Regions from separate parts of the Streptomyces sp. NPDC038280 genome, predicted to be linked through region 2. Evidence: riboswitches for the same ligand, from Rfam matches in the RefSeq annotation. Region 2 holds a riboswitch; the other holds the start of a gene.

Region 1 (14,572 bases), on a different contig from region 2:
CTTCTCGAAGATCTGCACCCACGTGGGCTGCCCGATCTCGCTGTACGAGCAGCAGACGCACCACGTGCTCTGCCCGTGCCACCAGTCCACCTTCGACCTGTCCGACGGCGCCCGCGTCATCTTCGGCCCGGCCGGCCACGCGCTGCCGCAGCTGCGGATCGGCGTGAACGACAAGGGCTTCCTCGAGGCGCTCGGCGACTTCGAAGAGCCCGTCGGCCCTGCCTTCTGGGAGCGCGGATGAGCACCGTGAACGAATCAAGCAACAAGAAGGCACCCGCGGGCGAGCGGGTCGCCGACTGGGCCGACGGACGGCTGGGCATCTACAGCCTCGCCAAGGCCAACATGCGCAAGATCTTCCCGGACCACTGGTCCTTCATGCTCGGTGAGATCGCGCTGTACAGCTTCCTCGTCATCATCCTCACGGGTGTGTATCTGACGCTGTTCTTCCACCCGTCGATGAACGAGGTGGAGTACCACGGCAGCTACATCCCGCTGCAGGGTCAGCTGATGTCCGAGGCGTTCAACTCGACGATGCACATCAGCTTCGACGTCCGCGGTGGTCTGCTCATCCGGCAGATCCACCACTGGGCGGCGCTGATCTTCCTCGCCGCGATGTTCGTGCACATGATGCGCGTCTTCTTCACGGGCGCGTTCCGCAAGCCGCGTGAGATCAACTGGCTGTTCGGCTTCCTGCTGTTCTTCCTGGGCATGTTCACCGGCTTCACCGGTTACTCGCTCCCGGACGACCTGCTCTCCGGCACCGGTGTCCGGTTCACGCAGGGCGCGATCCTGTCCATGCCGATCGTGGGCACCTACATCTCGATGTTCCTCTTCGGGGGAGAGTTCCCCGGTGGCGACTTCGTGGGCCGGTTCTACTCGGCGCACATCCTGCTGCTGCCGGGCCTCATGCTCGGTCTGGTGGTCGCCCACCTCATCCTGGTGTTCGTCCACAAGCACACGCACTTCCAGGGCCCGGGCCGTACGAACAAGAACGTCGTCGGCATGCCGCTGATGCCGGTCTACATGGCCAAGGCCGGAGGCTTCTTCTTCCTGGTCTTCGGTGTCATCGCGGTCATCGCGGCCATCGCGCAGATCAACCCGATCTGGGCCATGGGTCCGTACCGTCCGGACCAGGTGTCCACCGGCGCCCAGCCCGACTGGTACATGGGCTTCGCCGAGGGTCTGATCCGCTTCATGCCGGGCTGGGAGATCAACCTCTGGGGCCACACGCTCGTCCTGGGCGTGATGATCCCGCTGGTGCTCTTCCCGCTGGTGCTGGGCGCGATGGGGGTCTACCCGTTCATCGAGTCCTGGATCACGGGTGACAAGCGCGAGCACCACATCGCCCAGCGCCCGCGCAACGCGCCGACCCGCACCGCGTTCGGTGTCGCGTGGATCGCGGCGTACATGATCATGCTGATCGGTGGTGGAAACGACCTCTGGGCCACCCACCTCCATCTGTCGATCAACTCGATCACCTGGTTCGTCCGGATCTTCTTCATCGCCGGGCCGGTCATCGCGTTCATCGTCACCAAGCGGATCTGCCTGGGTCTGCAGCGGCGTGACCACGACAAGGTGCTGCACGGACGCGAGTCCGGCATCATCAAGCGGCTGCCGCACGGCGAGTTCGTGGAGGTCCACGAGCCGCTCAGCGAGGGCGACCGGTACAAGCTCACCGCGCACGAGCAGTACGCGCCCGCCGAGCTCGGCCCGACGGTCGACGAGAACGGTGTGGAGCGCAAGATCTCGCGCACGGAGAAGCTGCGGGTCAAGCTCAACAAGAGCTACTACGGCGAGGACAGTCAGATCGCCAAGCCCACCGCCGAGGAGTACCAGGAGATCACCAGCGGCCACGGCCACCACTGATCACCTTCCCCCTGGGGCTTCGCCCCGGGGGGACCCCCAAAGGTCGCCACGGCAGGAGCCCCGTCCATTCGCTGGACGGGGCTCTTTGCCGTCCCCCGCGCTCGATAGGGTGGAGACACCCTTATCCGTATGGACCCAGGAGCGACCATGAGCGCTGTGACCCCCGCTGGAGGACCTACCACGGCGGGCCGCTCCTGGCCGGCCGTACTGGAGGGACTGCTCACCGGGCGCGACCAGAGCGCCGAGGACACCGCCTGGGCCATGGACCGCATCCTGCGCGGCGAGGCCACCGACGCCCAGATCGCCGGTTTCGCGGTGGCGCTGCGGGCCAAGGGCGAGACCGTCGAGGAGATCTCCGGGCTCGTACGCACCATGTACCAGCACGCCCGCACCATCGAGGTGCCCGGCCCCAGCGTCGACATCGTCGGCACCGGCGGCGACGGCGCCAAGACCGTCAACATCTCCACGATGTCCGCGATCGTCGTGGCCGGCACCGGGGCCAAGGTCGTCAAGCACGGCAACCGTGCCGCCTCCTCGGCCTCCGGCGCCTCGGACGTACTGGAAAAGCTCGGCGTCAATCTGGAGCTGACGCCGGCGCGGGTCGCCGAGGTCGCCGAGGAAGCCGGGATCACGTTCTGCTTCGCCGTGAAGTTCCACCCGGCCCTGCGCCATGTCGCGGCGGCCCGCAAGGAACTCGGCATCCGGACCACCTTCAACTTCCTCGGGCCCCTCACCAACCCGGCCCGGGTCAAGGCGCAGGCCACCGGTGTCGCCGACGAGCGGATGGCGCCGATCATGGCCGGGGTGCTCGCCGAGCGCGGTTCCAGCGCGCTGATCTTCCGTGGCGACGACGGCCTGGACGAGCTGACGACGACGGCCACGTCACGCGTATGGGTGGTGCGGGACGGGGCGGTGCGCGAGGAGGCGTTCGACCCGAGAGACGTCGGCATCGAGCTCGTGCCGGTGGAAGCGCTGCGCGGCGCCGACGCGTCGTACAACGCGGATGTGGCCCGCAGGCTGCTCTCCGGGGAGGCCGGGCCGGTACGGGACGCGGTGCTGCTCAACTCGGCCGCGGCGCTGGTCGCGCTCGCCCCGACGGACGCGCCGCTGGCGGAGCAGATCAGGGCGGGGATGGCGAAGGCCGCCGAGTCGATCGACTCGGGGGCGGCCCGTGCGGCGCTGGAGCGCTGGGTGGCGGCGAGCAACGCCTGAGGAAACGCGGAGTGCTGTGCGCGTAGGGGCGCGGTCCAGATTCTGGACCGCGCCTTGCGCGTTTCCTCTCGTATGGCAAGATGCTCCCCAAGGTCATGAGTGACAGCGATTACGGCCCCGGCTCGCTGTCCGGCAACCCTCCGTCCGTGGCGGGGTGCCCCGGGTGAAGACCAGGCCGTAGGCAGCAAGGTCTACGGCAAGCGCGGGCCCCTGGACATCGTTCGATGTCACAGCCCCTGGGGTCCTGGTCCTCAAGGGAGCAGTCTCGTGAGCAAGCGAATGCGATAGGGCTTCACAAGCCCCTTCTTCAGCACACCCTCCATGCGGCGACTCGGCCGTGTGTTGAGGCAACCCCCGTATGCGGCACGGCCGTTGATCTGCCGCGCGGGTTCCTGAAGCCGTTCACCATTCCTGCCGGGAGATACCGCCATGTCCGCGTACCCGAACGCCGCCACTTCCACGACCTCCTCCTCTTGCTCCGCCGACGCCGGTGACCCCTGCTGCGCCGCGCCGCTGCCCGTCCTCGGCCGCGATGTCACCGTGCCGCTCGTGACGGGTGGCGAGGTCACCTACGCCGCGCTCGACTACGCCGCCAGCGCCCCGGCCCTCCAGCGGGTGTGGGACGACGTCGCCGCGTACGCCCCCTACTACGGCAGCGTGCACCGGGGCGCCGGGTACCTCTCGCAGCTCTCCACCGACCTGTTCGAGAACAGCCGTGTCACGGTCGCGGAGTTCCTCGGCTGCCGCCCGGGCGACCAGGTCGTCTTCACCCGGTCGACGACCGACTCCCTGAACCTGCTGGCCGCCGCCCTCCCGGCCGACTGCCAGGTCTTCGTCTTCGAGACCGAGCACCATGCCTCCCTCCTGCCGTGGCAGGACGCGCGGGTGACCTACCTCAACGCCCCCCGCACGCCCGGCCAGGCGGTGGAGACGCTGGAGCGGGCGCTGGCCGACCGTGACCCGTACGGCCCCGCGCTGGTCTGTGTCACCGGAGCGTCCAACGTCACCGGTGAACTGTGGCCGGTACGGGAACTGGCCGCCGCCGCGCACGCGCACGGCGCCCGGATCGTCCTCGACGCGGCGCAGCTCGCGCCTCACCACCCCGTCGACATCGCCGAGTTGGACGTCGACTGGGTCGCCTTCTCCGGGCACAAGCTGTACGCGCCGTTCGGCTCGGGAGTCCTCGCGGGCCGTGCGGACTGGCTGCAGAGCGCCGAGCCGTACCTCGCGGGCGGTGGCGCGTCGCGCAAGGTGGCGCGGCGGACGGACGGGGGCGTCGACGTCGAGTGGCACACGACCGCGGCCCGGCACGAGGCCGGTTCGCCGAACGTCATCGGGGTGTACTCCCTCGCCTCCGCCTGCAGGGCGCTGACCGAGGCCGGCTTCGACGGGCTCGTGGCGCGCGAACAGCACCTGATCGCGAAGGTCCGCGAGGGGCTCGCCGAGGTCCCGGAGGTCAGGGTCCTCTCGCTCTTCGGCGACGACGCGCCGCGCGTGGGCGTCATCTCGTTCGTCGTCGAGGGGTGGAACAGCTCGCACTTCGCCGCCGCGCTCTCGGCGGAGTACGGAATCGGCGTCCGCGACGGCCTCTTCTGCGCCCACCCGCTGGTCCGGACGCTGCTGGGCAGCGACCCGCAGGACATCGGCGAGTGCGGGGCGCCGGAAGCGGAGCCGGGCGGTGCCCCGGCGCTGAACGCGATCCGCGTGAGCTTCGGGGCGGGCACGCCGAACGAGCACGTGGAGCGGTTCGTGGGCGCGGTCAAGGAGCTGGTGCGGGAGGGCGCGAAGTGGAACTACCGCACGGAGGACGGCCGTTGCGTCCCTGCCCGCGGCTGAACCCCACGGAGCCGGGTCCCCCGTCCGAGTGAACGGCCGCGGCGGCGGGGGCGTACGCGGAGGTGCGGGTCTCCCGGTGGGTGCTTCCCGCCGTCGGCGTCCGCACCCGGTGTACGGCGGGTCGGCCTGCCGCCCGCCCGGTGCCTCCCGTCCGCCCCGCCCGTGCGGGAGGCGTGGGCAGGGTGCGGGCCTTCCCGCGGGGGTGCCGCGCCGTCGGCGTCCGGCCCCCGTGGATCTGTCCGCACGATGCGCGGGGGAGCGGGCGGCATGACGCCGTCCGGTGCTCCCACCTGCAGCGCCCGCGCGGGGGCCCGGACCGCAGGGTGTGGGACCCGCCCCATCCGGTCCGCCGCCCGCCCGAGGGCTACGCGTCGAGGCCGAGCGCGAACGCCGCTTCCAGGTCGTGCTGCGAGTACGTGCGGAACGCGACATGCGTGTCCGTCGCCTCGACGCCCGGGATTTTGCTGATCATGCCCGGGATGACGTCCGCCAGATCGTCGTGCTTGGCCACCCGCACCATGGCGATCAGGTCGTACGTGCCGGTGACGGAGAACACCTCGCTGACGCTGTCCAGCGCGGCGATGGACTCGGCGATCTCGGGGATCCGGTCCACGCTGGTCTTGATGAGCACGATCGCGGTGATCACGGCTGGCTTTCTCCCTCGGTCGCCGCGGCTTGGGCCTTCACTCTAGCCCCACCCCGGAGCCGTCCCCAGGCGTAGAGGAAGCCCAGCCCGAAGCCCACCAGATGCGCCAGATAGGCCACACCCGGCCCCGTCCCGGCGCTGCGGGCGGCCAGCCACTGGAGGACGAACCAGAAGACCAGCACGATCCATGCGGGAAAGCGCAGCGGCAGGAAGAAGAGGAACGGGAAGAGGCTCGTCACCCGGGCCTTCGGGAAGAGGCGCAGGAAGGCGCCGAGGATGCCCGAGATCGCGCCGGACGCCCCGACGAGGGTCTGCTCGGACGAGGCGTGGGCCACCGCGTACGCCAGGAGCGCGAGATAGCCGCAGCCCAGGCAGAAGAGCGCGAACCGCGCCGCACCCATCCGTTCCTCGGCCATCGCTCCGAAGACATGGAGGAAGAGCATGTTGCCGAGGAGGTGCAGCCAGTTGCCATGGACGAAGAGAGCGGTGAGGGGAGTCAGAAGCGCCCTCGGGTCGCCGCCCAGCAGCTCCGCCGGCACCACGCCCCACCGCCGGAAGTAGTCGTCCTGAGCCGCCAGCAGCGCGTCGCCGGTGCCGTACCCCGGATTGAGTCCGGACGCCGGGCTCACCAGGAAGATCAGACAGCAGGCGCCGATGAGGCCGTAGGTGACGGTGGGCCCGTCCACCACGCTCCGGGCCAGGCGTCGCCAGTCGATTCCCCGATGATCGATCATGAACAGATCATGGCGTAACCGGACCGAGCCGGACAGAGTGCCTCGCCGCGCCAACGGGTACCCTCCCCCAACCTCCGCTCCGCGTGAGCAGGGGGGACCCCCATGCCCGTAGGGTTACGGGCAGTACATCCGCAGTTCGACGGCGCACCGCGGCTCCCGCACCTGGTACGAGCGCACCATGAAAGAGGACGGACCGATGACGACGGTTCCACAGCCGACCGCCGAGACCCGCTGGCGCTGCACGCTCTGCGGCAATCTGACCCGCTTCGACGTGACCCGCTCGTCGAAGGTCGTCGAGTACGTCCATCTGGACCTGGCCGGTGAGCCGACAGTGGAGGAGCGCGAGGTGGTCAGTGAGACCATCGAGTCGGTCCGTTGCCGCTGGTGCAACGCGGTGGACCAGATCGAACTGGTGGACAGGCCGGGCTCCGCCTCCTGAGGGGATTCCTGCGGGAATCCGGGGAAGCGGCCCGGTAGGACGAGGACGGGTAGTGGGGTGACGGATCGTGGAGCAGCCGGAAAGCGGTGGTGAGCCGGCCGGCCGGGCCGACGACGCCGCCGAGGCGCTCGACCGCCCGCTGCCGGAAGGCGTACGGCGGCGGGTCGTCGCGCTGGTCTCGGACGCCTTCGGCGGTCTGACCGTCGCCGAACTGCCGCCGCCGCTGCGCCAGTACGCCCGTTTCACCCCGACTCGCCGGGCCAAGTTCGCGGGAAACGCGATGGCGGCCGCGCTGGAGAGTGACCCGCTGTTCCGCCAGCGGATCGGCGAGCGGCTCAAGGAGGCGCAGCCGGAGCTGACGGGGGCCGTCGAGGCCGGTTCCCCGCCCGCGGCCGCCGACCCCGTCGATGTGGCCGCGACCGCCTATGTGCTGCGTCCGGCCGGCTGGGTCAAGCTGGTCGCCGCGGCGGGCGAGGAGGCCCTGCGGGCGGACGCCGAGCGCGCCGACGAGGCGGGCCGGCGGGAGCTGGAGCGGCTGCGCCAGGAGCTCGCCGAGGCCCGGACGCAGACCCGCAGCGAGACCGAGCAGTTGCGTACGGAGCTGGAGGCGGCGCGCAAGGAGGCCGAATCGCTTCAGCGCAAGCTGCGCAGCGCTGTGAGCGACGTGAAGCGGGGAGAGGCCGCCCTGCGCCGCACCCACGCCGACATCGACGCCATCAAGGCGGAGGCCGCGTCGCACGTGTCCGCCGCGGAGAGCGAGACGCGCCGCCTCAAGGCCCGCCTGGGCGAGGTCGAGGCCGCTCTGGAAACCAGCCGCCGGGCCGCCCGTGAGGGGCGCTCGGTCGAGGAGATGCGCCTGCGACTGCTCCTGGACACCGTCCTGGACGCGGCCCAGGGGCTGCGCCGGGAGCTGGCCCTGCCGCCCGTCTCCGTCCATCCCGCCGACACGGTCGACGCCGTCGAACCGGGCCGGATGTCGCCCAAGGACATCGCCGCGCGCGCCCTGTCCGAGACGGACCCCGCCCTGCTCGACCAGCTGCTGGCGCTGCCCCAGGCGCATCTGGTCGTGGACGGCTACAACGTCACCAAGACCGGCTATCCGACGATGCCCCTGGAGAAGCAGCGGCTGCGGCTGCTCGGTGGTCTCTCGGCGCTGGCGGCCCGCTCGGGCGCCGAGGTCACCTGTGTCTTCGACGGGGCCGAACTGGCCGCTCCCGTCCTGCTCGCGCCGCCGCGCGGGGTGCGGGTGCTGTTCTCCAAGCCGGGTGTGACGGCGGACGAGCTGATCCGCCAGCTGGTACGGGCGGAGCCGCCGGGCCGGCCCGTGGTGGTCGTCTCCACCGACCGTGAGGTCGCCGACGGTGTGGCCAAGGCCGGAGCCCGGCCTGTCGCGTCCGCCTTGTTGCTGAAGCGGCTTTCGCGCGCATCCTGACATTCGTAACTCGTGGGCCTAATGCCCGAATTGAGGAAACGTAACGTCAAGTGCTCATTACTACGCGTGTGATGTGCGGAAATAATGTGTCGCCTGAGCAAGATTTTTCGCATGAGGATTTGAACTGATCACAAGATGGTCACTAGGGTCAGGGCTCAAACCTTCGCGCGGTTGATCATCCATCCGGGATGGCAGTGAAGGAACCGCCTAATTCGTGCAGTTCGGCCCGATTACGGGGGGTGCCGGACACCTTGCGCGGAGCCGGGGCATCGACCCCAACGGCCCGGTAGGCGGCTGAGGAAGAAGGAGCTCGCCTTCGTGGCGTCCCACCGTCGTCCCAAGCAGCCGAGCCGCACCCGTGTGACCGTGCTCGGCGTGACCGCCGCCGCGGCTGTCGCCCTGACCGCCCAGACCGGAGCTCAGGCCGCCCCCAAGCCGAGCAAGGACGAGGTCAAGTCCAAGGTCGACAAGCTCAACCACGAGGCGGAAGAGGCCACGGAGCAGTACAACCTGGCCGACGAACGACGCGAGAAGCTGCAGAAGGAAGTCAGCGCGCTCCAGGACAAGGTCGCCCGCGGCCAGGCCGAGCTCAACACCATGCGCGACAGCATCGGTTCGGTGGCCAGCGCGCAGTACCGCTCCGGCGGCATCGACCCGGCGATCCAGCTCTTCCTCTCCTCCGACCCGGACACCTACCTCGACAAGGCGTCCGCGATCGACCAGCTCGGTGCCAAGCAGACCGAGGTGCTCCAGTCCATCCAGGCCAAGCAGCGGACGCTCGCCCAGCAGCGCGCCGAGGCGACCGCCAAGCTCGCCGACCTCGAGGACGTCCGCAAGACGCTCGGCGAGAAGAAGAAGGCCTTCCAGGGCAAGCTCGCCGAGGCCCAGAAGCTCCTCAACACCCTGACCGCCGCCGAGCGCGCGAAGATGCGCGACGCCGAGCAGCGCGCCAGCCGCGACGCCGGCGACCGGATCGAACTCGGCAACGAGGTCCCGGCCTCGCAGCGCGGCGGCGCCGCGCTCTCGGCCGCCGCCACCCAGATCGGCAAGCCGTACGTCTCCGGCGCCGAGGGCCCCAACTCGTACGACTGCTCGGGTCTTACGCAGTGGGCGTACCGCCAGGCCGGGGTGGGGATCTCCCGGACCACCTACACCCAGCAGAACGACGGCGTGAAGATAGGCCGCAGCCAGCTCAAGCCCGGCGACCTGGTCTTCTTCAACAGCCTGTCGCACGTGGCTCTCTACGCGGGCAACAACACGATCCTGCACGCGCCCCACCCGGGCGCTTCGGTGCGCTACGAGAAGATGGACTACATGGGTACGTTCCAGTTCGGCGTACGCATCTGACCCGTCCGGCCCGTTCCGACACCTGCGGACCCGACGCCCAATCGGGCGAATTACCGCACCCTTCGCTGACGTGACGCCCCGCTGGTGACCTGTGGTCTCCGGCGGGGCGTCACTGTGCGTGCCCGCGACCCTCGTTGGTGAGGCCCTGGTCAACGGCTACTGTCTGCGGCGCACCAGCCTGTACTGCTGAAGGGAGCGCGGTCAGTGGCGTCCCATCGTCGGCCCTCGCCGACATCGGGTCTTTCCCGGAGCGCGAAGGTCACCGTTCTGTCCGCCGCCGCGGCCACGGCCGCCGCGGCCCTCGGCGCCGTACCGGCGACCGCGGACCCCCGCGACACGGCCGAGGCCACCAAGGCCGGTGTCGACCGGCTCTTCGAGGAGGCCGAGAAGGCCACCGAGAACTTCAACAAGGCCGACGAGCGCGCCGACATGCTGCGCGAGCGGGTCGCCCAGGCGCAGGACGGCCTGGCGCGCGGACAGGAGCGGATCAACCGGATGCGGGGCGCGCTCGGTTCGCTCGCGGGCGCGCAGTACCGCTCGGGCGGCATCGACCCGGCGCTCGCGCTGCTGCTCTCCTCCGAGCCGGACGACTACCTCGAGCGCGCCTCGGTCCTCGACCGGATCACCGCCCGGCAGGCAGGCGCGCTGCAGGAACTCCGCGCGGAGCAGCGGCGCCTGGGCCAGCAGCGGACCGAGGCCGGGCGTACCCTCGCCGAGCTGGAGCGCAGCCGCGCCGAAGTCGCCCGCCACAAGCGGACCGTCGAGGGCAAGCTCGCCGAGGCGCGGCGGCTGCTCGACGCGTTGCCCACCCCCGAGCGCGAGGCCTTCGACCGGGCGTCCCGGTCCGGGCGGGACGGCTTCCTGCCCCCGCTCTCCGACTCGCCCGCGGCATCGGCCCGGGGCGCCGCCGCCGTGATGGCCGCGCGGCAGGCCCTCGGCAAGCCCTATGTGTGGGGCGCCACCGGCCCGTCCGGCTTCGACTGTTCCGGCCTGATGGTGTGGTCCTACCGGCAAGCGGGGGTCGGTCTGCCCCGGACCTCGCAGGCCCAGCGGTACGCGGGGCGGCAGGTGCCGCTGTCGGAGGCGCGGCCGGGTGACCTGGTGACGTACCGCAACGACGCCAGCCACGTGGGCATGTACGCGGGTAACGGACAGGTGATCCACGCGCCCTATCCCGGCGCGGCCGTGCGGTACGACCCCGTGGGGATGATGCCGGGCGCCACGGTGACCCGCGTCTGACCGTACGATCGGAGGCGTGGCAGGCCAGGGGCGTGGAGTGGTGCGGCGGTGCGCGGGCGTGTGCCTGTCGCTCCTCCTCGTCGGCGTGGCCGGCTGCGCGGCTCCCTCGGTGCCGCAGGACACCGGCACCCGCGAGATCCAGGCACTGCTGGACCGGCGCGCGGCCGCCGTCCTCTCTCACGATCCGGACCGCTATCTGGCCGCCCTCGACCCGGCGGCGCCGGCCCTGCGGGCGTCCGGCGCGAAGGAGCTGTCGAACCTCGCGGACGTGCCGCTGAGTTCGTGGTCGTACCGGCTCACCGAGGTGGAGCGGACCGGTGACCGCGTCACCGCCCGGGCCGAACTGAGTTACCGCATCAAGGGCTACGACACCGGTCCGGTGACGGTCGGGCGCGTCCTCGGCCTGGCCCGGCGGGACGGCCGCTGGTACGTGACCGCCGACCGGCCGGGCGAGAACTCCCCGCAGCAGCTCTGGCAGCAGGGGGACATCGAGGTCGTACGGGGACGGCACAGCCTGGTCCTCGGCGTCGGCCAGAGCGCCGAACGGCTGCGCGGGATCGCGGCGGTGGCGGACGAGGCGGTCCCCGCGGTGTCGGCGGGCTGGCCGCGGACGTGGGCGGGACGCGTGGTCGTGCTGGTGCCGGCCTCGCTCGAGGCGATGGGCGGCTTGCTGGGGGCGCCGGCGGCCGGGTATCGCGGCATCGCCGCGGTCACGACCGGGGAGACCGGCGGGGCGCCGGACGCGCCCGCGGACCGGGTGATCGTCAACCCCGAGGCGTACGCGGTCCTCGGGGGCTTCGGACAGCGTGTGGTGCTCACCCACGAGACGGTCCATGTGGCCACCCGCGCCTCCACCTCCGGCGCGACCCCCATGTGGCTCTCGGAGGGGTTCGCGGACTGGGTCGCCTACCGGGGCAGTGGGCGCAGCGCGGTCCAGACCGCCCCCGAGCTGCGGGCGGCGGTCCAGTCGGGCGAGACCCCGGCGGCGCTGCCCACGGACAAGGACTTCGCCTTCGGCGGTGACGCGGACGCCCTGGCCCGCGCGTACGAGAGCGGCTGGATGGCGTGCGAGCTGATCGCCGAGCAGTGGGGCGAGGCGCGACTGACGGCGTTCTACCGGGAGGTGGGAACGCACCGAAGCCGCGCGGGGGCGGTGGAGAAGGCGCTGCACACCGTCCTGTCGACGACACCGGAGGCGTTCACGGCGAGGTGGCGGGAGTATCTGCGGGACCGACTGGGCTGAGGGGCCTCGGCGACTCCTCGGCCTCGCGGAACCCCCAGTCGGGGCCCCGGCCAGGGCTTGCGGAGCCGCTCCGGCCCGGTGCGCGGGAACCGGCCCGGTGCGCGGAATCGTCCCGCTCGCGCCCCGCCCCGCTCACGCCTCCAGGGACGCGATCGCCTCCGTCAGCCACTTCTTCTCCGCCGTGCCCGTCGCGCGGGCGATGCGGAGCATGCCCTGGCGGAACAGGTCCCCTTCGTCCTCGGCGCGGACCGGCGCGCCGTCGCGGTAGAAGAAGCTCGCCGGGGTGTGCAGGAACTCCTGACGGCGGCGCAGGACGGCCGCCTGCTCCACCCGGTCCGGCAGGTGGCCGAGGAAGGCCAGCAGGGTGAAGAAGCGCTGGCCGTCGGTGATCTCGGCGTCCTTGGGGGCGCGCAGCCGGTTCAGCAGCTCCTCACGGCCCGCGTCCGTGAGGGAGAGCGTGCGGCGGGGGGCCGCCCCCCGGCCCGCCTCGGTGTGCTGGGTCAGCAGACCGGCCTTCACGAGACGGGTGATCGCGGGGTAGAGCGCCCCGTCGCTCACGGGGCGCACATGGCCGCTCAGCCCGTGGATGCGCTCCTTCAACTCGTAGCCGTGCAGCGGGCCTTCGTAGAGGAAGCCCAGGATCGTCAGCTCCAGCAAGCGTCTCTCCTTGTCTCGACCGTCGCCGCCATGCTACCTCTTTTAGAGATATCTCGAATCGAGGTAATGGGGGATCGTGGTGTCTCACCGCAAACGGCTCGTCTCGCTCGCTTTTCCGGTCTACTTCGAGCTGCTCGCCGGCGTCGCCGCCGGCGTCATCAACATGGTCTGGGTCGCCCGCCTCGGCGGGGCCGCCCTCGCCTCCGTCGCCGTCGCGACCAATGGGGAGAACCTGCTGCTCGGCGTGATCCTCATGGCCGGGTCAGGCACCACCGTGCTCGTCGCCCGCGCCCGGGGCGCCGCGAGCCCAGGAGCCGTACGGGCCGCCGTTCGCGGTGGCTGGGCACTCTGCGCGCTCGTCGTGCCGCCCGTCGCGATCGGGGGCCTCCTCCTGCGAGAACCCCTCGCCCGTCTGGTCCTCGGAGGCGCCGACCCGACCGCCGTGGGCCTCGCCGCCGACTACTTCGCGGTGTCACTGCCCGGCATGGCGGTCTTCTTCGCCACGAACGTCCTCGACGGCATCCTCAAGGGCGCGGGCGACACCCGCAGCCCGATGCGTCTCGCCTTCCTCGCCAACGGCCTGATCCTGGTGCTCGACCCGCTGCTGATCCACCAGTACGGAGTCCAGGGCGCCGCCGTCGCCACGGTGACCGGCCGCTGTGCCGCGCTTGCGGCCGGACTGGTCGTCCTGCGCCGCAACCCACTGCTGCGCGCCGCCACCCAGGCGCCGCCCACCGAGAGCACACCCGCGGCCCTGCGCCGTACGGCCGTCACCGGACTGCCCATGTCCGTCGACTTCGTCGCCCGGATGGCGGGGGCGCTCGCCCTGGTCGCGGTCGTCGCGCGGCTCGGCACCACCACGGTCGCCGCCTACGGCGTCGCCACCAAGGCCATGTACGTGGCCACCATGGCCTTCTACTCCGTCCGCCAGGCCGCCGCGATCCACACCGCCCATCTGCTGGGCTCGGGCCGCGACGAGCGGCGCGCCGTCGGCCGCGAGGCCCTGCGCGTCTCGGGCACCCTGGGCGTGGTGGCCGCGGGGCTGCTGTTGACCGGCGCCCCCTGGGTGATGCGCGCCTTCGGCGCCGGGCCCGACGTGGCCGCGGCGGGCACCGTTTTCCTGCGCTGCCTCGGCCCCTACCTCGTCCTGCTCGCCTGCTTCATCGGCCTCGCCGGTGTCTTCGAGGGCACCGGCGGCAGCGCGGTGCCGGCCAGGATCACCATCGCCGGGGTCCTCGTCCAACTCCCGCTCGCGTACGCCCTGTCGGGCCTCGGTCTGCCCGGGATCTGCCTCGCGACGGGTCTGGCCATGGCGGCGCAGTGCGCGGCGCTCGGGGTGCTGTACCGGCGCACCGGTCGTCAGGAGCCGAGCAGGCTCCTGTCGCGGGTCGGCTGAGCCGGCACCCGCTCCTCCAGGCGGGTCCGCGGCTCGGCGACGGTCTGCTGCCACAGCACCCGGCAGGCCGCCAGCGAGGCGGCGACGAGGAGTCCGTTGCGCAGCAGCAGCAGCGCCAGACCCAGCGGGTCGCTGTCCACCACATGAGAGAACCAGACCGGGAACTCGAACTGGGTCACCGCGGTCGCGGCCACCACCAGATGCGCCGGCCGCCGCATCCTGCTCGACCGGTGGATCAGGCACACGGCGGCCAGGCCGACGAGCCAGATCATGTACTGGGGGCTGATCACCCGGCTGGTGGTGGTGAACAGCAGCACGGCCACGAACGCCGCGTCGCACACCGTCGTCGGCCCGAACGCCCGCGCCCTGACCCGCCACAGCAGCAGCCAGCCGAAGGCGCCCACGGTCAGCGCCAGCGCGGCCGTGCTGACCAGCGGGACGTACGGCCCGAGGAACTCGACCGAGCCGTAGTTGAGCAGCACCCGCCCCTCCCAGCCGAGATGGCGCGCCACGTGGAAGACCAGC
Region 2 (14,572 bases):
ACTTCGTCTTCAGCGACGAGAACGTGCTGAAGTTCGCGGGGGACAACGATCTGCTGCCGGTCACCGTCAGCACCAGCGACGCCATGCGGCAGGACCCGTCCCACGCGAATCTGCGCGCGTTCCTCGACGAGCTGCCGACCGCGCAGCTCCCGCCGGTCGGCAAGACCTCCTGGGCGCAGGTCAGCGAGAACATCAAGAAGAACATCGGCAAGGCGGTCGCGCCCGGTGGTTCGCCGAAGGTCGTGCTGAACCAGATAGGCCGCGACGCGACGGCGGCGGAGAACGCCGAATAAGTTGGCTCGTATGACCGCGAGCACGCCCCCCGGCCCCTCCGATCCCCTGGGCCCGGCCGACGGCCCCGCCGACGCGCCGGGCCGTACCGACGCCCCGGACGGGACCGCCGTTCCGGACCGGACCGAGGCGCCGGACCGGCCCGACGTCGTCGCGGGCCCGGCCGGCGGTCTCAGTGACCGCGACCTCGCCGTCCTCGCCCTGGAGCGGCGGTCGTGGCCCGGTCCCGGCGCCAAGGAGCGGGTCGTACGGGAGCGGCTCGGGCTCTCCGCCACGCGCTACTACCAGCTCCTGAACGCCCTGCTCGACGATCCGCGCGCCCTGGCCCACGACCCGGTGACCGTCAACCGGCTCCGTCGTGTCCGCGACGCGCGCCGGGAGCGCCGCTGACTTCGTGGGGGACTTCCGTGGGCGCCATGGCCGCCCTCCGCCCCGCTCGATAGGGTCGACGCATGGGCAGCCTTCCGCATCCCACGACACCCGCCGGCCGTGACGGCCTCGCCGCGCTCCTGGCCCGCCCGGAGCAGGCCGTCGTCGCACTCGACTTCGACGGCACCCTCGCCGAGATCGTCCCTGACCCGGAGCAGGCCCGGGCCCACCCGGAGGCCGCTCCGGTCCTCGCCGGTCTCGCCCCGCACATCGCCTCGGTCGCCGTGGTGACCGGGCGGCCCGCCGGGGTCGCCGTCCGGTACGGCGGATTCGCCGGCGTTCCGGGCCTGGAGCACCTCGTCGTCCTCGGTCACTACGGCGCCGAGCGCTGGGACGCCGTCACCGGCACCGTGCGGGCCGCGCCCGCCCACCCCGGCGTCGCCGCCGTCCGCGCGGAGCTGCCCGGGGTCCTCGACCGGGCGGGCGCCTGGCGTGGGACCTGGATCGAGGAGAAGGGCCGCGCGGTCGCCGTCCACACCCGCCGCGCCGAGGATCCGCAGGCCGCGTTCGAGGCGCTGCGCGAGCCGCTCGGCGACCTGGCCGCCCGACACGGCCTCGTCGTCGAACCGGGCCGTCTCGTCCTGGAACTGCGCCCGCCGGGCATGGACAAGGGCGTCGCGCTCTCGGAGTACCTGCGGGAGACCGGCGCCGGGGCCGTGCTGTACGCGGGGGACGACCTGGGTGACCTGGCGGCCTTCGCGGCCGTGGAGAAGCTGCGGTCGGACGGTGTGCCGGGGCTGCTGGTGTGCAGCGGCTCGTCCGAGGTCCCCGAACTGGCGGACCGGGCGGACCTGCTGGTGCCCGGCCCGGAGGGGGTCGTGAGGCTGCTCAGGTCGCTGAGGGACGCGATCATGGTCCCCCAGTAGGGAATATCAGTCGCCCCGGCCCAGCGCCTCGAGCTGGTCCAGGAACCACCGCTGCGGCGGCAGAGCCGTCGCTGCGGCCGCCAGGCGCTTGGTGCGCTCGGCGCGGTCGCCGTCCGGCATGGTCAGGGCCTCGTGGAGGGCCGCCGCCGTGCCCGTGACGTCGTACGGATTCACCGTGATCGCGTCGTCCCGCAGCTCCTCGTATGCCCCCGCCTCCCGGGACAGCACCAGCGCCACGCCCCGGTCGGAGACGACCGGAATCTCCTTGGCGACCAGGTTCATGCCGTCCCGGATGGGGTTGACCAGGGCCACGTCCGCCAGCCGGTACGCGGCCAGGGAGCGGGCGAAGTCGTCCTTGACGTGCAGGACGACCGGGGTCCAGTCGGCCGTCCCGAAGCGGGAGTTGATCTCCTGCGCGACGCGGGAGACCTGTGCCGTGTAGTCGCGGTAGACCGCGAGGTCCTGACGCGAGGGGTACGCGAAGGCGACGTGCACCACCCGGCCGCGCCACTCGGGGTGGTCCTCCAGCAGGGTGCGGTAGGCCAGCAGCCCCCGCACGATGTTCTTCGACAGCTCGGTCCGGTCGACCCGGACGATCACCCGCCGGTCCGGGCCCCCGATCTGTTCGCGCAGCGCGGCCAGCCGGTCCTCCACATCGGATCTCCGGGAGCGCTCGCGCAGGAAGTCCGCGTCCGCGCCGAGGCCGTGCACGCCGAGCGCGGTGCGTCCCGTGCCGCCCACCACGGCCTCGCAGCAGGCGGCGAAGGCGTCCGCCCACCGCCGCGTCAGGAACGCCACCCGGTCCGCGCCGAGCATTCCCCGCAGCAACTGCTCCGCGATGTCGTCGGGCAGCATCCGGAAGTACTCGGGCGGCGCCCACGGGGTGTGCGAGAAGTGACCGATGCGCAGGTCGGGACGGAGCTCGCGGAGCATGCCCGGCACCAGCGCCAGGTGGTAGTCCTGCACCATGACCGAGGCCCCGTCCGCCGCCTCGGCCGCCAGCGCCTCGGCGAAGGCCCGGTTGTACGCCTCGTACGCGCCCCACTGCCGCCGGAACTCGGTGTCGAAGACCGGCTCCAGCGGTGTCTGGTAGAGCATGTGGTGGACGAACCACAGCACCGAGTTCGCGATGCCGTTGTACGCGTCGGCGTGCACGGCGGCGTCGATGTCGAGCATCCGGACGCCCGCCTCGCCGACCCCGGAGCGCACGGCCGTGCGGTCGCCGTCGCTCAGGGCCGCGCACACCCACAGGCTGTCCTCCCCGGACACGGCACTCAGGCCGGACACGAGCCCGCCCCCGCCCCGCCGCGCGTCGAGCGTGCCGTCCTCTCGCTGTACGTAGGACACCGGACCGCGGTTCGAGGCGACGAGTACAGAAGACATGTGCCGAAACCTAGCCCGCGGGCCAAACGCTCAAACGTACGGCCGGGCTCCCGGGGGAGCCCGGCCGCGAAACCGGTCACGAATGGCGGGATCGGTGGCGGGACACCGGCGGACAGGGGCGGGCGGACGCGCCGACGGCGGCCCGGTTCAGAGGTCGCGGCGGCTCCGCACCGCCGCCAGCGCGATCGCGCCGATCGCGGCCAGTGTCAGCGCGACGCCCGCCAGGAGCCACAGCTGCTCCGAGCCGGTGTCGCTGTGGGCCATATGGCGTCCCGCCGCGTTGGCCGGGGCGGGGAGGGGGGTCACCAGGGCGGTCGCCAGCGCACCGACGACACATGCTCTCAATCCATGTCTGATCCACATAAAACGGAAAGGTAGACAAAACACATGATCATTAGGTGTCACGCCACGCGGCGCTGCCGGTACTCCACGACATCCGCCATCGGCGGGCGCTCCTCCGTGTCGACCTGATGGGTCAGCGGTACGAAACCGTCCTCGCCGCGCTCGAACTGGGTCAGCCGCGGCCGCACCAGATGGCCCCGTGACAGTCGCAGCTGCGCCGTCCGGTAGATCGCCGCCGCCATCCGCCCCAGTGCCTGCCCGTCCTGGTGGCGGTGCTTGCGCACGCCCACGTCCACCTGCGCCAGCGCGTCGAGGCCCACCATGTGCAGCGCGTCCACGAGCAGGCCGAGCTCGACTCCGTAGCCGACCGGGAAGGGCAGTCGCTCCAGCAGCGAGCGGCGTGCCGCGTACTCGCCGCCGAGCGGCTGCACGAAGCCGGCCAGTTGCGGCCAGTGCAGATTGAGCAGGGGCCGGGCCACCAGCTCGGTCACCCGCCCGCCCTGGCCGGGGGCGTCGCCCAGCGGCCGGTCGTACATCGCCTTGACGAAGTCCACCCCGGGATCGGTCAGCAGTGGGCCCACGATCCCCGAGACGAAGTCCGCCGAGAAGTCCCGCAGGTCCGCGTCGACGAAGCAGACGATGTCCCCGCCGGTCACCAGCAGCGACCGCCACAGGACCTCGCCCTTGCCGGGTACGGCCGGGATACGGGGAAGGATCGAGTCCCGCGCCACCACGCGCGCTCCGGCCGCGGCCGCGACCTCGGCCGTACGGTCCGTGGAGCCGGAGTCGACGACGACCAGCTCGTCCACGAGCGGCACGGCGGCCGACATCAGCTCGCGCCGGATCACGGAGACGATGTCGCCGACCGTCGCCTCCTCGTTCAGCGCGGGCAGCACGACGCTGACCGTTGTGCCACGCTTGGCCGCGAGCAGCTGGTCGAGCGGGCGGTCAGCCACGGACCAGGACCGCCGGGTCAGCCAGCGCTCCACCTCATCCAGCAAAGTGATCTCCATCTCGCGGATCGGACGACCATCTCAACCGTCCGGGGGTTCGGTTACAGTCTTGAACAACGCGGATGACCGTCGTATGTCGGGGGTCCTCTCGCGGAGACACACACAATCGAATACCGCTCATCCAGAGGGGCAGAGGGAAACGGCCCGTTGAAGCCCCGGCAACCCTCCAGCCGGTCTCGTCCGCAGTCACTGCGCAGCGAGGCTCCCGGCTAGGGAAGGTGCCAAATCCGTCTCATGGCGACGTTCGTCATGGGAAAGATGAGGAGAAAGGGCCTCGCCTCCATGGCTGCGCAGACTGTTGCAAGCACCGGAAACACCAGCGACACCACCACCGTCGACCTCGGTCCCGCGTCGGGACTTTCCTGTCGCGAATGCGGTGAGCGTTTCCCCCTCGGCCCGATCTTCGCCTGCGAGCTGTGTTTCGGCCCGCTGGAAGTCGCGTACGACCTTCCCGTCGGTGACCCCGAGTCCCTGCGCAAGCAGATCGAGGCCGGTCCCGACAACATCTGGCGCTACGCGCCGCTGCTGCCCGTCCCGGCGGACGTGGCCACCAAGCCGAACCTGAACCCCGGCTGGACCAAGCTGGTCAAGGCCGACAACCTCGCCCGTGAGCTGGGCGTGACCGGTGGCCTGTACATCAAGGACGACTCCGGCAACCCGACGCACTCCTTCAAGGACCGCGTCGTGGCCCAGGCGCTGGAGGCCGCCCGCGCCTTCGGCTTCACCACCCTCTCCTGCTCCTCCACCGGCAATCTGGCCGGCGCGGTCGGCGCCGCGGCCGCCCGGGCCGGATTCCGCTCGTGCGTGTTCATCCCGCACGACCTGGAGCAGGGCAAGGTCGTCATGGCCGCGGTGTACGGCGGTGAGCTCGTCGGCATCGAGGGCAACTACGACGACGTCAACCGCTTCTGCTCCGAGCTCATCGGCGACCCGCTCGGCGAGGGCTGGGGCTTCGTCAACGTCAACCTGCGCCCGTACTACGGCGAGGGCTCCAAGACGCTGGCGTACGAGATCTGCGAGCAGCTCGGCTGGCGGCTCCCCGACCAGCTGGTGATCCCGATCGCCTCCGGCTCGCAGCTCACGAAGATCGACAAGGGTCTCCAGGAGCTCATCAAGCTGGGCCTGGTCGAGGACAAGCCCTACAAGATCTTCGGTGCGCAGGCCGAGGGCTGCTCGCCCGTGTCCGCCGCCTTCAAGGCCGGCCACGACGTCGTACGGCCCCAGAAGCCGAACACGATCGCCAAGTCCCTGGCGATCGGCAACCCGGCCGACGGCCCGTACGTCCTGGACATCGCCCGTCGCACCGGCGGCGCGGTGGAGGACGTCAACGACGAGCAGATCGTCGACGCGATCAAGCTCCTCGCCCGTACGGAGGGCATCTTCGCGGAGACCGCGGGCGGTGTGACCGTCGGCGTGACCCGGAAGCTGATCGAGGACGGCCTGCTCGACCCGGCCCTCACCACGGTCGTGCTCAACACCGGCGACGGCCTCAAGACCCTCGACGCGGTCTCCCCGACCACGGGACCGTCCGCGACGATCCGCCCGAGCCTGGACGCGTTCCGCGACGCCGGCCTGGCCGGCTGACCACTCACGCAACGGAAGGCAGAACGACCATGAGCGTCAACGTCCGCATCCCCACCATCCTCCGTACGTACACGGGCGGCCAGGCCGAGGTCTCGGCGCAGGGCTCGACCCTCTCCGAGGTCATCGCGGACCTGGAGAAGAACCACACGGGCATCGCGGCCCGCGTCCTGGACGACCAGGGCAAGCTGCGCCGCTTCGTCAACGTGTACGTGAACGACGACGACGTCCGCTTCGAGCAGGGTCTCGAGACGGCGACGCCGGACGGGGCGGGCGTGTCGATCATCCCGGCCGTCGCGGGCGGTTGCTGACTCTCGTTGAATGGCCCATTGCCCCCTCCGCGCAAAAGCGGAGGGGGCAATTCTGCATGGTTGAACGCGGTAGGGTTGGGGAAGTCCCCGCCGCTGCTTGTGCCGCCCGCATATGAGAATGCGCCCGCACGCGATAAGAAGCAGCCAAAGTGTTCGAACCCCTTGTGCCTAATGTTCCCTTTGTCGGGCCCGACTTGCCCCGGAATATTGGCAATTCACGGAAATCTTCCGTTCGGCTCCGCCCAGAATTCTCGTCCGACTGACCTGTTGCAGAGGGCAGTTGGGCAGATACATTCAGCCGCGGTCGACGCGTTCCGGCGCACGTTCACCTACCTGCGGTGAGCGAGGTCTGACCCAGGGTCCGCGAAGTGCGGTCCTGCGCAAGGGCCAGTAACAGGGGAGTTAGGCATGGCTCAGGGCACCGTCAAGTGGTTCAACGCGGAGAAGGGGTACGGCTTCATCGCGGTCGACGGTGGTGCGGATGTTTTCGTCCACTACAGCGCGATCCAGATGGACGGTTACCGCACCCTTGAAGAAGGTCAGCGAGTCGAGTTCGAGATCTCGCAGGGCCAGAAGGGTCCGCAGGCGGACATGGTCAAGCTCGCCGGCTGAGTACGGCGCGATTTCGGCCACCGACGCACTCACGCCGAGGGGCCCGCATCCCACCAGGGACGCGGGCCCCTCGTGCGTGCCCGGCCTCGTGCGACCGACGCCGCCCGGACCTCGAGAGGCGCTCGCGCCCACCCGTCGCCCGACCACCACTCCACGCCGACGCTCCCGCGGAGCGGCCTTGCACTCTCCTACCTCGAGTGCTAATCATTGGCGTTAGCACTCTCCACGTGAGAGTGACAGAAGGACTGGGTCGGCGAGGCCCGCAGGCCGGGTGGGGCAAGGAACCACGCAGGCAGGCAGGCCGTCCGTCGCGGGCGCCACACAGTCCGTCGCTATCCACCCCAGTCCGGGAGGACCACTTCACATGGCCAAGATCATCGCGTTCGACGAGGAGGCACGGCGCGGTCTCGAGCGCGGGATGAACCAGCTCGCCGACGCCGTCAAGGTCACCCTTGGCCCCAAGGGCCGGAACGTCGTCCTCGAGAAGAAGTGGGGCGCCCCCACGATCACCAACGATGGTGTGTCCATCGCCAAGGAGATCGAGCTCGAGGACCCGTACGAGAAGATCGGCGCAGAGCTGGTCAAGGAAGTCGCCAAGAAGACGGACGACGTCGCCGGTGACGGTACGACCACCGCGACCGTCCTGGCCCAGGCGCTCGTCCGTGAGGGCCTGCGCAACGTGGCCGCCGGCGCCAACCCGATGGCCCTGAAGCGCGGCATCGAGAAGGCCGTCGAGGCCGTCTCCGGCGCCCTGCTCGAGCAGGCCAAGGACGTGGAGACCAAGGAGCAGATCGCTTCGACCGCCTCCATCTCCGCTGCCGACACCCAGATCGGCGAGCTCATCGCCGAGGCGATGGACAAGGTCGGCAAGGAAGGCGTCATCACCGTCGAGGAGTCCCAGACCTTCGGTCTGGAGCTGGAGCTCACCGAGGGTATGCGCTTCGACAAGGGCTACATCTCGGCGTACTTCGCCACCGACATGGAGCGTATGGAGGCGTCGCTCGACGACCCGTACATCCTGATCGTCAACTCCAAGATCTCCTCGGTCAAGGACCTGCTCCCGCTCCTGGAGAAGGTCATGCAGTCGGGCAAGCCGCTGCTGATCATCGCCGAGGACGTCGAGGGCGAGGCCCTGTCGACCCTGGTCGTCAACAAGATCCGTGGCACCTTCAAGTCCGTCGCCGTCAAGGCTCCGGGCTTCGGCGACCGCCGCAAGGCGATGCTGAACGACATTGCCATCCTCACGGGCGGCACGGTCATCTCCGAGGAGGTCGGTCTCAAGCTCGAGAACGCCGGCCTGGACCTGCTGGGCCGCGCCCGCAAGGTCGTCATCACCAAGGACGAGACCACGATCGTCGACGGTGCCGGTGAGAGCGACCAGGTTGCCGGTCGCGTGAACCAGATCCGTGCCGAGATCGAGAACTCCGACTCGGACTACGACCGCGAGAAGCTCCAGGAGCGCCTCGCGAAGCTGGCCGGCGGCGTGGCCGTCATCAAGGCCGGCGCCGCCACCGAGGTGGAGCTCAAGGAGCGCAAGCACCGCATCGAGGACGCCGTTCGCAACGCGAAGGCGGCCGTCGAGGAGGGCATCGTCGCCGGTGGTGGCGTGGCTCTGCTCCAGGCTTCCTCGGTCTTCGAGAAGCTGGACCTGGAGGGTGACGAGGCGACCGGCGCCAACGCCGTGAAGCTCGCCCTGGAGGCCCCGCTGAAGCAGATCGCCGTCAACGGTGGTCTCGAGGGCGGCGTCATCGTCGAGAAGGTGCGCAACCTGCCCGTCGGCCACGGCCTGAACGCCGCGACCGGTGAGTACGTCGACATGATCGCCGAGGGCATCATCGACCCCGCGAAGGTCACCCGTTCCGCTCTGCAGAACGCGGCCTCCATCGCGGCGCTGTTCCTGACCACCGAGGCCGTCATCGCCGACAAGCCGGAGAAGGCCTCCGCGGCCGCTCCGGGCGGCATGCCGGGCGGTGACATGGACTTCTGAGCCCCCGGCTCAGCAGCTCCTGGTTCATGACCGAGGGCGGTACCCCCTGGCGGGGGTGCCGCCCTCGGCGCTTTCGCGGACCCTGGAGGGGAGAGCCACTCGGTTTCCAGGAGGGCGGCAGGATCATGGCCAAGCACCACGTAACCGAGCTGAGTACGCCGTCGGAGCGCGAGCTCGTCGTCACCCGCGTCTTCGAGGCCCCCCGCAGCCGGGTCTTCGAGGCGTGGACCGTGCCCGAGCACGTCCGCCACTGGTACGGCCTGCGGTCGCTGGAGACCACCGTCTGCGAGATCGACCTGCGTGTGGGCGGCGCCTGGCGCTGGGGCCAGACCGCCAGCGACGGCCAGGAGCTGGTGTTCTCCGGCACGTATGAGGAGATCGAGCGCCCCAAACGGCTGGTCTACTCCGAGGTCTTCGAACTCATGCCGGGGCCGCCCGTGCACGTCACCCTGACCTTCGACGCGCCGCTGCCGGACGTGACCGCGCTGACCAGCAGGTCCGTCTGGCCGTCCGAGGAGATCCGGGACCAGGCCCTCGCGACGGGCATGGAGGCGGGCGTCGCGGAGGAGCTCGACCGCCTCGCGGAGTATCTGCGGGACCCGGTGTGGGAGCGCGCCGACGCCTGATCCCGCCCGCTGCGGCCACCGGGGGTGTCATCCCTGGGGCTGGCCCCACCGAGCGCTGTCCCGTCTGCCGGATGTGATCGAAGCCCGGCTCCGACGAGGCTTGCGGCATGACGACACACGCCCGCAAGGCCCTGCTGCTCGCCCTCTCCGCCGCTACCGCGGCGACCACCCTGACCGTGGCCACCGCCCCCGCCGCCGTCGCCCAGGCCCGCTCCGGCCTCTCCTGGGGGTCCTGCGCCGCGGGTCTGCCCGGACAGGAGTGCGCGGAGCTGTCGGTACCGCGCGACTACGGCGACCCGGACGGCCCGCAGGTCACCCTCGCCGTGTCCCGCCTCCGCAGCGAGCAGCCCCGAGCACGGCGGGGGACGCTGATGGTGATCCCCGGCGGCCCCGGCAGCTCCGGGGTGCGGCGGCTGACGCAGAAGGGCGAGGCGCTGCGGAAGGCGATGGGGGGCGCCTACGACCTCGTCGCCTTCGACCCCCGTGGGGTCGGCGGCAGTACGACCGCGAGCTGCGGCCTCGCGCCCGACGACCGCCGCCTGGTCAATCTGCGCTCCTGGCCCGGGCCGGACGGCGAGGTCACCGAGAACGCCGCCCGGTCGCGGCGTATCGCCGAGGCCTGCGAGCGCAACGGCGGCGCCGTCCTGCGCAGCTTCACCACCGCGAACCAGGTGCGCGATCTGGACCGGATCCGGCAGGCCCTCGGCGAGCGGACGATTTCGGCGTGGGGCGTCTCGTACGGCGCCTATGTGGGCGCGGTCTACGCGCAGACGTATCCGCGGCGCACCGACCGCTGGGTCATGGACAGCATTGGCGACCCCGACCCGAAGCGCCTGGCGCGCGGATGGCTGGCGAACATGTCGCAGGCCGCGGACGACCGCTTCCCGGACTTCGCGGCCTGGGCGGCGCACCCGGACCGGGACGAGAAGGGCGCGGGCCCGCGGCTCGCCGGGCGGCCGGAGGACGTCCGGCCGCTGTTCCTCGAGCTCGCCGCGAAGCTGGACCGGGAGCCGGTGGAGACGACCACCCCCGGCACGCCGCTGACCGGCAATATCCTGCGGCAGGCTCTGCAGAACGCCCTCTACGGCGACGCCGCCTTCGGGCCGCTCGCCCGGCTGATCAAGGCCGCCCAGGATCCCGCCGGGCCCGCCGGAAAGCCGGCGCTGCCCCCCGAGCTCGTCCAGCCGCTGAGCGACCAGGACGCGGCGATCACGGTGGGTGTCATCTGCAACGACGTGAGCTGGCCGCGGAAGCGGGAGTCCTCCTATGCGAAGGACGTCGCCGAGGACCGGGCCCGACACCCGCTCACGGCGGGGATGCCGGTGAACATCACCCCCTGCGCCTTCTGGAAGGCACCGGAGCCCAGGCCGACGCGCATCACCTCGGACGGCCCGTCCAACATCCTGATGCTCCAGAGCCTGCGGGACCCCGCCACCCCCTATTTCGGCGCCTTGAAGATGCGGGAGGCGCTGGGTGAGCGGGCGCGGCTCGTCACGGTCGACCACGGGGGCCACGGCCTCTACCTCGGGAACGGCAACGCGTGCGGGGACGTCGCGGTGACCCGGTTCCTGCGGACCGGGGAGCGGCCGGCGACGGACGTCCAGTGCGGTGACTGACGGCGACACGTCACTACGGAAAGCGTATGACTTGCTACCCGGGGTGATTGCCTTGATCGTTTCTACGTGGTCCCCTCGCGCACATGCCCACCCGAATGAGAGTCGCCCTCGTGGCCGCCGCCACGGCAGCCCTGGCCGTCGCAGGCCCTCTGTCCGTCTCCGCCCACTCCGCACCCACGGACGGCGAGCGCACCGCCCTCGCGCCGCTGCGCCTCTCGGCCAAGCCGGTGCCCGGCCAGTACATCGTCCGGCTCAAGCCGGTGAGCGACGTCAAGGCCGCCGCCAAGGAGGTGGGTGTCACCCCGCTGTTCAGCTTCAGCAAGCTGCTGCGGGGCTTCGCGGCCAAGCTCACCGACGCGCAGCTGGCCGAGATCAGGGCGCTCCCCGAGGTCCAGGACGTCGAGCAGGACGCCGAGGTCACCGCGCTGGACGCGGGCCCGGGCCGCGCCGCCCCGGCCGCCCCCACCACCGCGTGGGGCCTGGACCGGATCGACCAGCGCGCCCTGCCGCTGGACGGTGACTTCACCGCGCGGGCCACCGGCGCGGGTGGCAACGCCTACGTCCTCGACACCGGTATCGACTACGGGCACGCGGAGTTCGAGGGCCGCGCCGTCCCCGGCTTCGACGCCTTCCCGGGCGAGGCGCGGCGCGGGGCGGACTGCCAGGGCCACGGCACGCATGTCGCGGGCACGATCGGCGGCCGGACGTACGGGGTGGCCCGTCAGGCCGGGCTCATCAGCGTCCGGGTCCTCGACTGCCAGGGCAGCGGCAGCAACTCGGGGATCATCGCCGGGCTGGAGTGGGCGGCGTCGCACGCCGCACTGCACCCCGCCAGGCCCGGCGTGCTCAACGCCTCCCTCGGAGGCCCGAAGTCCGATGTGCTGAACGACGCGGTGGACGCCCTCGCCCTGCAGGGCACCTCCGTCGTCGTCGCCGCGGGCAACAGCGCCCTGGACGCCTGCGAGGTCTCTCCGGCGAGCGCGGAGCACGTGGTGACGGCCGGTGCGACCGACAGCCTGGACCAGGAGACCTCCTTCTCCAACTGGGGTCCGTGCGTCCGGGTCTACGCTCCGGGCAAGGACGTCGTCTCGGCGAAGATGGGCGGCGGCAGCGTCGCCCTGAACGGTACGTCGATGGCGTCCCCGCACGTGGCCGGGACGGCCCTGCTGTACCGGACGACGCACGCGGGCGCGACGCCGGAGGAGGTCGCCGGCTGGATCTCCGCCACCTCCACCAAGGACGCCATCAAGCCCCTCCACGCGACCTCGCCCAACCGGATCCTCTTCACGAACGGCATCTGACCGTACGCACGGCATCGGACCGTCCCGGCCGGGCGGGCCTCCTCCCCGAGTGCCCTCGTGGAGGAGGCCCGCCCGGCGGACGGAGTGCGGGCCGACGGCTGGTCAGACCGTCGCCCCGGCTGCCTCCTTCGCCGGCGCGCCGGCGGTCCCGTCCTCCGGGTTCCTGTCGAAGTCGGACAGCATCTGTCTGCTGAAGCCGAAGAAGTACGTCGCGGCGAAGCCCGTCAGATAACCGGCGAGCAGGCCTCCCGCGTACACCGCGACCGTCTCGGTGAGGCCCTTGTTGCCGTGGAGCAGGGGGAAGAGGGCCCAGCCCGAGGGGCCGATCGCCGTGGAGCCGACCTGGGTGCCCAGCATGTTGAACAGGCCCACGACACCGCCGCCGAACGCCCCGCCGACGCAGGCCGTGACGAACGGGCGGCCCAGCGGGAGCGAGACGCCGTAGATCAGCGGCTCCCCCACGCCCAGGAAGCCCGCCGGCAGCGCCGACTTGATGGTGCGGCGGATCGAGCCGTTGCGGGGGAGCCTCAGGTAGACCGCCATCGCCGCGCCGACCTGGCCCGCGCCCGCCATCGCGAGGATCGGCAGCAGGACCGTGTGGCCCTGCTGTTCGATCAGGGTGGTGTGGAGGGGGATCAGGGCCTGGTGGAGGCCGAGCATGACCAGGGGGAGGAAGAGCCCGCCGAGGACGAAGCCGGCGGCCGCCCCCGCGTGGGCCAGCAGCCAGGTGGCGAAGGCGCCGATCGCCGAGGAGACCTCACCGGCGACGAACATCAGGCCGAAGACGGTGACCAGACCCGCGACGAGCACGGTGAGCGTCGGGGTGACCAGAACGTCGAGGGCCTCCGGGACCCGGCGGCGGCACCACTTCTCGACCTGTACGGCCAGGGCCGCGGCGGCCAGCGCGCCCAGGACGCCGCCTTGGCCGGGTGAGAGCGTCTGGCCGAGGACGACGACCTTCGCCACGCCCGCGTAGACGATGATCGCGGCGACCGCGGCGCCCAGGATCGGCGTACCGCCGAACTCCTTCGAGGTGTTGAAGCCGACGAAGACCGCGATCAGCGCCATGAAGCCGGAGGCGACGGCGGTCAGCGCGGGAGTGACGGCGGGCAGCCAGCGCAGGTTCACCAGCAGGCCGTTCAGGCCCGCGATGATGCCGCAGCCGATGAGGGCCGGGATCAGCGGGACGAAGATGTTCGCGATCCTGCGCAGCAGCAGCTTGAAGGGGGTGGAGTTCCGCCGTGTGCGGTCGGCCTTGAGCGCGGCGCCCTGGGCGGCCAGGTCGTCCGCCGCCCTCGGCTCCCGCGCCACCAGCGCCTCGAACTCCGGTGTGACCCTTCCGACCGTGCCCGGGCCGAGCACGATCTGGTACGTCTCGTCCTCCACCACGCCCAGCACGGCGGGGAGCGCGGTGAGCGCCTCGTCCTGGACGAGGGAGCGGTCGCGCAGGCCGAGACGCAGGCGGGTCATGCAGTGGGTGACCGAGGTGACGTTGTGCGCGCCGCCGACGAGGGGAAGGATCGCGGCGGCCGTGGCGCGGTTCTTGTCGTCTGTGCTCATGTGGGGGCCTTGCTGTGCGTGGGGGGAGGGGGTTCAGGTCGCGGCGTGGAGTGCGGCGCGGAGATGGCCCCCCGAGCCGTGCAGGAGCTGCTCGGCCGTCGGCGCGTCGACCGCGGCGAGGATCATCAGGATCGCGGTCTTCACCTCGCCCTCGGCCGCCGTGAGCGCCGCCTCGATCTCCTCGTCCGGCGCGTTCGTGGCGAGCGCGACGATCCGCCGCGACCGCGCCCGCAGCTTCTCATTGGAGGCGCGCACGTCGACCATGAGGTTTCCGTACGTCTTGCCCAGCCGGATCATGGTGATCGTCGAGATCATGTTGAGGACGAGCTTCTGGGCCGTTCCGGCCTTCAACCGGGTGGAGCCGGTGAGGAGTTCGGGCCCGACGACGACCTCGATGCCGTGTTCGGCGGCCGCCGCGAGGGCGCTGTCCTTGTTGCAGGACAGCCCCAGGGTGAGCGCGCCGAGCGTCCGGGCGTGTTCGACCGCGCCGATCGCGTACGGCGTACGGCCCGAGGCGGAGACGCCGACCACCGTGTCGTCGGCGGTGAGCTTCAGCGCGTCCAGGTCCTCGGCCGCCAGCGGCTTGGAGTCCTCGGCCCCCTCGACGGCCTGCACCATCGCGGAGGGGCCGCCCGCGATCAGGCCGACCACGGA

What was found. Region 2 has a riboswitch for S-adenosylmethionine ahead of thrC (threonine synthase). Riboswitches for the same ligand answer to the same signal wherever they lie in the genome.
Region 1: it holds a riboswitch for S-adenosylmethionine, as region 2 does, so the genes downstream of both, ACZ7J0_RS05550 (aminotransferase class V-fold PLP-dependent enzyme) here and thrC (threonine synthase) in region 2, are expected to answer to the same signal.

What each region holds. Positions count from the first base shown of each region.
Region 1 covers NZ_JBVJYZ010000002.1:88,546-103,117, reverse strand. The annotation lists gene qcrA (cytochrome bc1 complex Rieske iron-sulfur subunit) at 1-241, shown strand, start outside; gene qcrB (cytochrome bc1 complex cytochrome b subunit) at 238-1,866, shown strand; gene trpD (anthranilate phosphoribosyltransferase) at 2,014-3,078, shown strand; SAM riboswitch class IV at 3,170-3,287, shown strand; gene ACZ7J0_RS05550 (aminotransferase class V-fold PLP-dependent enzyme) at 3,508-4,914, shown strand; gene ACZ7J0_RS05545 (Lrp/AsnC family transcriptional regulator) at 5,279-5,560, opposite strand; gene ACZ7J0_RS05540 (rhomboid family intramembrane serine protease) at 5,557-6,294, opposite strand; gene ACZ7J0_RS05535 (hypothetical protein) at 6,491-6,733, shown strand; gene ACZ7J0_RS05530 (NYN domain-containing protein) at 6,801-8,165, shown strand; gene ACZ7J0_RS05525 (C40 family peptidase) at 8,484-9,512, shown strand; gene ACZ7J0_RS05520 (C40 family peptidase) at 9,717-10,751, shown strand; gene ACZ7J0_RS05515 (hypothetical protein) at 10,768-11,994, shown strand; gene ACZ7J0_RS05510 (PadR family transcriptional regulator) at 12,127-12,651, opposite strand; gene ACZ7J0_RS05505 (MATE family efflux transporter) at 12,728-14,047, shown strand; gene ACZ7J0_RS05500 (glycosyltransferase 87 family protein) at 14,011-14,572, opposite strand, start outside.
Region 2 covers NZ_JBVJYZ010000018.1:103,242-117,813, forward strand. The annotation lists gene ACZ7J0_RS28505 (ABC transporter substrate-binding protein) at 1-293, shown strand, start outside; gene ACZ7J0_RS28510 (DUF3263 domain-containing protein) at 304-681, shown strand; gene otsB (trehalose-phosphatase) at 744-1,586, shown strand; gene ACZ7J0_RS28520 (alpha,alpha-trehalose-phosphate synthase (UDP-forming)) at 1,593-2,969, opposite strand; gene ACZ7J0_RS28525 (hypothetical protein) at 3,117-3,332, opposite strand; gene ACZ7J0_RS28530 (glucosyl-3-phosphoglycerate synthase) at 3,371-4,312, opposite strand; SAM riboswitch class I at 4,439-4,589, shown strand; gene thrC (threonine synthase) at 4,583-5,908, shown strand; gene ACZ7J0_RS28540 (MoaD/ThiS family protein) at 5,938-6,216, shown strand; gene ACZ7J0_RS28545 (cold-shock protein) at 6,625-6,828, shown strand; gene groL (chaperonin GroEL) at 7,193-8,815, shown strand; gene ACZ7J0_RS28555 (SRPBCC family protein) at 8,941-9,441, shown strand; gene ACZ7J0_RS28560 (alpha/beta hydrolase) at 9,549-11,057, shown strand; gene ACZ7J0_RS28565 (S8 family peptidase) at 11,141-12,358, shown strand; gene ACZ7J0_RS28570 (PTS transporter subunit EIIC) at 12,461-13,918, opposite strand; gene murQ (N-acetylmuramic acid 6-phosphate etherase) at 13,952-14,572, opposite strand, start outside.